DNA from 2 places in the Pseudohaliea sp. genome. Region 1 is predicted to be linked to the other one. Evidence: predicted binding sites of a transcription regulator. Region 1 holds the regulator's gene; the other holds the start of a gene.
What was found. Region 1 encodes PhoB, which activates phosphate uptake and scavenging genes when phosphate is short. Its sites were predicted from a motif close to TGTCATAAANNTGTAACA; they were not measured.
Positions count from the first base shown of each region.

Region 1 (3,880 bases):
AACCCAGGCTCGAATAGCCGATGGCGCCGGGCGACGCGCCGACGGCATGCACCACGGAGGCCGACCCGGGGAGCTCGTTCACGAGCGGATGGAAGTCCCCTTGGCACAGTACCTCGCTGCGGAAGTAGCTGTGCGTGCCCGAGGCGGTGTTGCGTCCGTAGGCTACGATGGGGCGGCCGCGCCAGCTGCCGCCCAGGCCCAGGTCCCCCCAGTGGGTGAAGCGCCGTGCGGCACCGCAGCGCCGGGTGATCGAGAAGACTGCGTCGAGCTCGGCGAGGGAGAGCGCCCGGAGCGGGTTGTCCTGGTGTACGAAGACCGCCACTGCGTCGACGGCGACAGGCACGGCAGTGGGAGGGTAGCCGAAACGCCCGCGAAAGGCCTCCACCTCGCGCGCGGTCATGGCGCGGCTCATGGGGCCGAGTTCAGCTGTGCCCTCTGCCAGCGCCGGTGGTGCCGTCGCCGACCCGGCGGCCTGCACTTCCACCGTCACCGCCGGGTGGTGGGCGCTGAACGCGCGCGCCCACAGGGACATGAGGTTGGCCAGCGTATCCGAGCCGGCACTGCCCAGGCTCCCGACCAGGCCCGAGGCGGGCTCATAGGGCGGCAGGGTGCGGTCCCCAAGGGCCGGCGCGGCTACCAGGGCCAGCAGCAGGCACACGCGACGCCAGGCCCTGCCCGCACGCACGTCAGGCGGCGAAGGCCAGGGTAAAGGTACTGCCCTCCCCCGGCTCACTCTCGATGCGCAGCTCCGCCCGGTGAGAGGCGGCGACGTGCTTGACGATGGCAAGGCCCAGCCCCGTACCGCCCGTTGCGCTCGAGCGGCTCTCGTCGACCCGGTAGAAGCGTTCCGTCAGGCGCGGCAGGTGTTGCTCTTCAATGCCCGGGCCCTGGTCCACGACCGACAGCAGCAGTTCGTCGCCCTCGCGGCGCCAGTGAACCAGCACCGGCTTGTCGTCCGGGCTGTACTTGATGGCATTGAGCACCAGGTTGGAAACGGCGCTGTGCAGTTCGCGGTAATCACCGGCAACGCCGTCGCGCGTGTCCAGGCGCACTGCCACGACCCGTTCCGGGTGCGAGTGCGCCAGCTCGTCTCGAAGCTCCTCGACCAGGCCCGCCATGTCCACGCGCTCCGTCTTCTTCTCGCTGCGCACGCTCTCGATGCGCGAGAGCCAGAGCAGATCGTCGAGAAGGTTCTCCATACGCCGGGCCTGCAGTTCCATCTGTTCCAGCGGCTTGTGGAAGCGCGGGTCCAGCCGGTCTCCCGCGGCCATGAGGGTGTCGAGGTAGCCCTTGAACACCGTGAGCGGAGTGCGCAGCTCGTGCGAGACATTGCCGACGAAATCCCGCCGCTGCTGCTCCAGCTGCAGCATGCGGGTCACATCGCGCACGAAGAGAAGGAAATCACCGTCGGCAAAAGTGGTGACCTCCATCTGCAGGAAGCGAGGCGCACCGCCCTTCAGGCCGACCTGCAGGGGCTGGGAGAAATCGCCGTTGATGAAGTAGCGGTGGAACTCGGGCAGGCGCACGAGGTTCAGGATCAGCTGGCCCCGGTCCCTGGGGTACTCGAGACCGAGCAGCGTGCGGGCAGCCTCGTTGCACCACTCGATGGCCCCGGCCTGGGTGAGGATGACCACCCCGTCGCGCATGGAGGCGAAGGAACTCTGCAGGTAGTCGACGGTGGACTGAAGCCGGCTGCGCGCCTCGCGGTTCTCCCGCTGCAGGCGGTAGATGGTGTCGTAGACGACGCCCCAGATGCCGAAGCTCTCCGGCGGCGTCTGCTCCGGATCCTCGAGCCAGCGGCGCATGCGCCAGATCTGGTAGAGCCAGACGCCGCTGATGGTCCCGAGGCCCACGGTGAGCATGGCCAGAGGGTAGCCGAACAACCAGCCGGCCAGCGCCGACGCGGCCAGCACCAGCAGCAGCTTGCGCAACTCCCCACGCCAGCTACCGGCCAGGTTCACCCGGTGGGAGCCCCCCGAGCGGAGAAGCGGTACCCGGTGCCGCGCACGGTCTGGATAAGGCCGCTGTAGTCACTGGCGCCGGCCGACAGCGCCTTGCGCAGGCGGCGGATGTGGACGTCGACGGTGCGTTCCTCAACGTAGACGTTCGCACCCCAGACCTGGTCGAGCAGCTGGTTGCGCGTGTAGGCCCGCTCCGGGTGCGCCATGAAGAACTGCAGCAGGTTGAACTCCGTGGGACCCATGTCGAGTGGCTCGTCGGCGAGAAAGACACGCCGGCTCTTGCTGTCCAGCACCAGTTCGGAGACCTGCATGCGGTCACTGGCCTCCGCCCCGCCCGCCCTGCGCAGCAGGGCCTTGATACGCGCAATGAGTTCCCGCGGTGCGAAGGGCTTGGTGATGTAGTCGTCGGCGCCGACGTCGAGGCCCTGGATGACGTTGTCCTCCGCCGTCTTCGCAGTCAGCATGATGACCGGTATCTCCCGCGTCCCCTCGTCGCGCTTCAGGCGACGGAGCAGTTCGATGCCACTGCCCCCGGGAAGCATCCAGTCGAGGAGGACGATGTCCGGCCGCTGGTCGACGATAGTGGCATGGGCGTCCTGGATGTTATCGGCCTCCAGACAGCGGTAATCGACGATCTCGAGCGCCATGCGCAGCATGTCGCGGATTGCGAACTCGTCGTCGACCACCAGGACGGTGCGTTCACTCATGGCACGGTAGCCTGCATGGGAATTTGTCCGCGAAGTCTGCCGCCGCACTGTGACAATAACATGACAGATCGGCCCCTTTTTGCAACAGGGCCGTCACAGTCAAAAGCCTGTCGCAGCACCGCGCCCCGTCCCTCAGAACCAGCCGAAGAACCAGCCATCGTCCTCGAGTTCTTCCCGGCAGGCCGGCAGCTGTCCGCTGTACAGCGAGGACCGGCGCTCGACCTTGCGCGCCACGGAGCGCAGCCAGTCCTTGCTCCTGAAGCTGCCCCGGGCAAAGCCACCGTGGCCTTCGTGGTACGCCAGGTAGAGCCGGTAGGCGTCGTCCGGCCGGATGCCGTTGCGCCTGGTTGACTGGTGGTTGTACCAGCCGATGAAATCGATGGCGTCACCGAAATCGTCGCGGTCGGCGCCGTAGTTGCCGGCGCTGCGCTCGTAGGCGCGCCAGGTGGCCTTGAGCGCCTGGCTGTAGCCGTAGGAGTCGGAGGGGCGCGGCCCGGGAATGAAACCGAAGATCTTCTTCCGCGGCGGCTTGGCTTTGGCGACGAAACGCGATTCCTGGTGCATGATCGCCATCAGCACCGGGATCGGGCTGCCCCAGCGCTCACTCGCATCCCGTGCATCATCATACCAGCCGTCCTTGTCGCGGAAGATCTCGCAGAGATTGTCGAGGTCCCGCGGCGGTGTCGTGGCGCAACCGGCGACAACAAGGCACAGCGATACCAGCAGCAGCGTTCTCACGGCCGTCCCCCGTGTTCGTCGAGAAAGGCGAGGAATGCGGCCTCGTCGATGACCGGCACCTCCAGCGCTTCCGCCTTCGCCAGCTTGCTGCCCGCTCCGGGCCCGGCGACCAGAGTGCGGGTCTTCGCGGAGACACTGCCCGACACGCGGGCCCCGAGGGCCTGCAGCGCCGCGCTGGCCTCGTCCCGCGTCATGCTCTGAAGCTTGCCGGTGACCACCCAGGTCTGACCGGCCAGCGGCGCATCGTCGGCCGCCGCCTCCGCCTCGGGCCAGTGCACCCCGGCCTCGCGCAGGGCCCTGACCACGGCCTGGCTCGCCGGGTCGTCGAAGAACTGGCGCAGGTGATCGGCAACCACCGGCCCGACATCATCGACGGCCAGCAGGTTCTCCTCGGACGCCGACGCCAGCGACTCGTAGCTGCCGAAGTGCCTTGCCAGCGAGCGCGCCGTGGCCTCGCCCACCTCGCGGATACCG
Region 1 covers NZ_JBTOLW010000029.1:31,743-35,622, forward strand. Annotated here, with positions in the region: gene ACX93N_RS13205 (PstS family phosphate ABC transporter substrate-binding protein) at 1-685, opposite strand, end outside; gene phoR (phosphate regulon sensor histidine kinase PhoR) at 687-1,961, opposite strand; gene phoB (phosphate regulon transcriptional regulator PhoB) at 1,958-2,668, opposite strand; gene ACX93N_RS13220 (transglycosylase SLT domain-containing protein) at 2,801-3,406, opposite strand; gene ligA (NAD-dependent DNA ligase LigA) at 3,403-3,880, opposite strand, start outside.

Region 2 (3,880 bases), on a different contig from region 1:
GATCGTGTAACCGATGTAGCCCCCCTGCGCGATACGCTCGACGAGGTCCGGCGCCTGCGTGAGGATGGCGAGGAGCTGACCCCGGGTCGGATCGACCGCGACGGCGACAGGCTTTTCGCCGTCCCCCTCCAGAGCCTCCAGGCCGGCGGTGTAGCGCCCCGCCGGCTGCCGGGAGAACGCCACGAGGCGGCCCGTCTCCGGGATGAACTGCAGGTAGTTGCCTTCGGCGACTGCGTTGAAGAGGCCGATTCGGGTGACCGGGAGCGTGCGCTCGGCGCCCTCGGCCGTGACCACCGGGTGCGCCCTGGTGACGACCTGCCCTGACGCGGTCATCTCCCGCTGCAGCTCGAACCAGAGACGCTCGATCTCGGCGATGGCCGGCAGGCGGTTGGCCTGGCCCATGCGTCCGGCGAAATCGACCAGGAAGTCGCCGCGATCCGGGTGCTCGAGACGGCTCAGGGACACGTGAAACTGGCCCTGGGCGTCCGAGGCCACCTGCTGGAGAACGCCGAACAGTTCCTTCAGTGACCCCATGCGCTCGCGCAGGCGCTCCTCGAGTTCGCCGATGGCCTGGTCGTTCTCCTCGTAGCGCGTTTCCATCGCGGTGCTGCGGGCCTCGAGCTCTGCGCGGCGGCTCCGGACCTCGGCGAGGAGACGCTCGCGCTCGGCCTGTTCGGCGCGGAAGTGCGCGATCCGCTCCCGATCCTCGGCGCGGTCGCCGACGCGGCCCTCGCGGACGGCCTCAAGAAGTGACTCCAGTGTGAGTGGACCTTCGTCCGGGGCGTCTGCGGCGCGGGCCGCGCCAGCCAGGACCAGGGCCGGCAGCAGCAGGGCCGCCAGCAGGGGCTTCAGGGTATTCATGGGCGCTCGACCTCATTCGGTACCAGGGGAATGCTCACCAGTTCCGGGGCGATCTCCTGCCGCGCGACGCGGAGCCCCTGGTCCACGAGGCGCCGGTAGGGCGAGGTCGGCAGAGACACCCACTGCCCCTGTGCGTGGTTCCAGTAGCCGAGGCGGCCGTCACCGATGGTGCGGTAGTAGAGGCCGACGCGGCCGATGCGCAGCATGTCGGCGTCGACGGTGCCGTTACCGGCATCGATCTTCGCCTTGTAGGCCTCGATGGTGCGGCCGAAGTCGCTCTCGACCTGGTAGGCCTCGAAAACCCGCCGCGCCTTCTCCGCCGTGGTCACGTCCGAGCGCGCGAGCATGGCGCGCAGGCGACCCACACGGGCTTTCCGCTCCGGGAGCAGGAAGGGCACATCGAGACGGATGAAGCTCTCCAGGCTGTCGAGCATCCTGGCGAGGAGCGGCAGGATCTGCCGCTCGATCACCGCCACGTCGCCGATGGACTGCTCGAGGGCCGTGATTTCCTCGTCCTGGGCAGACAGTTGCCGGTCGAGCATGGCCACGTAATCCTCGAGACCGCGAACGATGCGCAGCTCCCCCCGGTAGTCCTCGAGGAGCCCGCGGTTCTCCGCGTTCAGCGCATCGACGGTCGCCTGGCTTTCGCGGCGCTCCTCGCTGCGGGCGAGGCCTTCGCCCTCGATCCGCTCAAGGTCCCCCTGGGCCGGGAGTGGCGGCGCCGCGCTGGCGCCCAGGGCGATGAGGATTGGCAGGGCCAGTCGGGTTCTGCGTGTCATGGGCTTTCCCGGTTTCGAAGGTGCATTTACTGAAGCTTCCCAAGGAAAAAGGAATTCTGTTACAGGAATGTGTCATAACGAACGCGGCAGCCGTTTCGCGGGGTGAGGCGGTCGACTCATTGACCTCGGTCAACCGTGTCCGGCTACTGTCACGGGCCTGTCACTGCGTTGTCATGAAGGACAGCGACACTCCCGGAGTGCTTATACCGGGATGCCCCCATGCCTGTTGAACCAGCCGCCGCCGTTGCCGACGAGGCCGCGGTGGTCAAGCGTCTTTCCCCCGCTGCGCTCTGGGCGGGCGTCGCTTTCTTCATCTACCTGCTGCTGGTCGGCGTCAGTACGATCGGTACTGGCTTCAAGTGGGCCTCCGGCGGGGCCGACGGCGCCGCTGCCATCTTCGCCTTTGCCAGCAACCCGGTGGTCGGCGTCATCCTCGGCACCCTGGCCACGGCCCTGGTGCAGTCCTCGAGCACGGTCACGTCGGTCATCGTCGGGCTGGTCGCCGGCGGCGTGCCCGTATCCATCGCCGTGCCCATGATCATGGGCGCGAATATGGGGACCACCATCACCAATACCATCGTCAGCCTCGGCAACCTCCGCCAGCGCGGCGCCTTCCGCGCCTCCTTCGAGGCGGCGACGGTGCATGACTTCTTCAACCTCTACAGCATTGTCGTGTTCCTTCCGATCGAGGCCCTGTTCCACCCGCTGGAGCGGATGGGCCGGGTGCTCGCCGCGGCACTGAGCGGCGGGCCGGAAGCGTCGGTCGGTGGGTTCAACCTCGTGGGCGCGGCCACGGATCCCCTGGGTCACGGCCTGCGCGACCTGCTTGGCGGCCTGCTGCCACAGACACCGGCGGCCTTGCTGACCATCGCCGCAGGGGTCGCCTGCATCATCACGTCCGTGCTGTGCCTCGGCGGACTGTTGCGCGCCGCCATGAGCGGACGCGCGAAGGGCATCATCGATACCGCGATCGGCCGCGGGCCGTTCACGGGCATTGCATCCGGGACCCTGGTGACGGTCCTGGTACAGTCCTCGTCCACCACCACGAGCCTGGTGGTCCCGCTGGCCGGTGCCGGGGTGCTCTCGACCCGGCAGATCTACCCGTTCACCCTGGGCGCCAACATCGGTACCTGCGTCACGGCGCTGCTTGCGGCCACCGCGATTACCGGATCGAACCAGGAACTCGCGCTGCAGATTGCGCTCGTGCACCTGCTCTACAATGTCCTCGGCGTGCTCGCGTTCACCCTGGTCCCGGTGCTGCGCGATTTGCCGGTCCATTCCAGCCAGTGGCTCGGCCGCCGCGTGGAAGGCCACCGGGGCTGGGCGCTCGGCTATATCTCGACCCTGTTCTTCGTGCTCCCCGGCGTAGTGTTCGGTGCGGAATACCTGTTCGAGCGGCGCCAGCCGAACCTGCCCGTCGAGGTCTGTGAGCGTGAGGACATCGGCTGCCTGCAGGACGAGGTGGAGGCCGTGGATCTGCGCCTCGAGTAGGCCCCCTCAGCCGCTGACGCGGGGCACGGCGGCGAGCAGTTCCTGCGTGTAGGGGTGCGCCGGTGCGTTGAGTACTTTCTCCGCGGTCCCCGTTTCCACGAGCAGGCCGGAGCGCATCACGCCGACACGGTGGGCGAGCCCGGGCACGATGGACAGGTCGTGGGTGATGAACAGCATTGCCAACGCGTCCTCACGCTGCAGCTCGGCGAGCAGCGCCAGTACGTCCGCACGGATCGATACGTCGAGCGCGCTGGTCGGCTCATCGCAGATGATGAGTTCCGGGTCCACCGCCAGGGCGCGGGCGATGGCGACGCGCTGGAGCTGCCCGCCGGAGAGTTCGTGCGGGTAGCGACGCGCGCAGTCCGCGGGCAGCCGGACCCGTTCCAGCAGAGCGGCCACCCGCTCATCGCGACGGCTTTCCGCGGCTTCTATGCCCAGGCTCAGCATGCCCTCGGCGATGATGGCGCCGATCGCCATGCGCGGGTTCATCGAGCTGTAGGGATTCTGGAAAATGACTTGAATGCGGCGGCGGAAAGACTGCCGCGCGCCGCGGTCGAGGCCGTCGATGCGGGTGCCGTCGAAATGAATCTCGCCACCGCTCGCGGGCTCCAGGCCGAGGATGGCCCGGCCGAGCGTCGATTTGCCGCTGCCGGACTCGCCCACGAGGGCGAAGGTCTCGCCGCGGGCGAGGGTGAGGGAGACGCCGTCCACCGCGCGGGTGACGTCCTGCACCCGGCGCAGAAGGCCTC
Region 2 covers NZ_JBTOLW010000027.1:20,198-24,077, reverse strand. Annotated here, with positions in the region: gene ACX93N_RS12700 (MotA/TolQ/ExbB proton channel family protein) at 1-861, opposite strand, end outside; gene ACX93N_RS12695 (DUF3450 domain-containing protein) at 858-1,640, opposite strand; gene ACX93N_RS12690 (Na/Pi symporter) at 1,860-3,131, shown strand; gene ACX93N_RS12685 (ABC transporter ATP-binding protein) at 3,138-3,880, opposite strand, start outside.
Region 2: a site for PhoB is predicted at 1,698-1,715, ahead of ACX93N_RS12690 (Na/Pi symporter). Genes of this name have one in related genera too.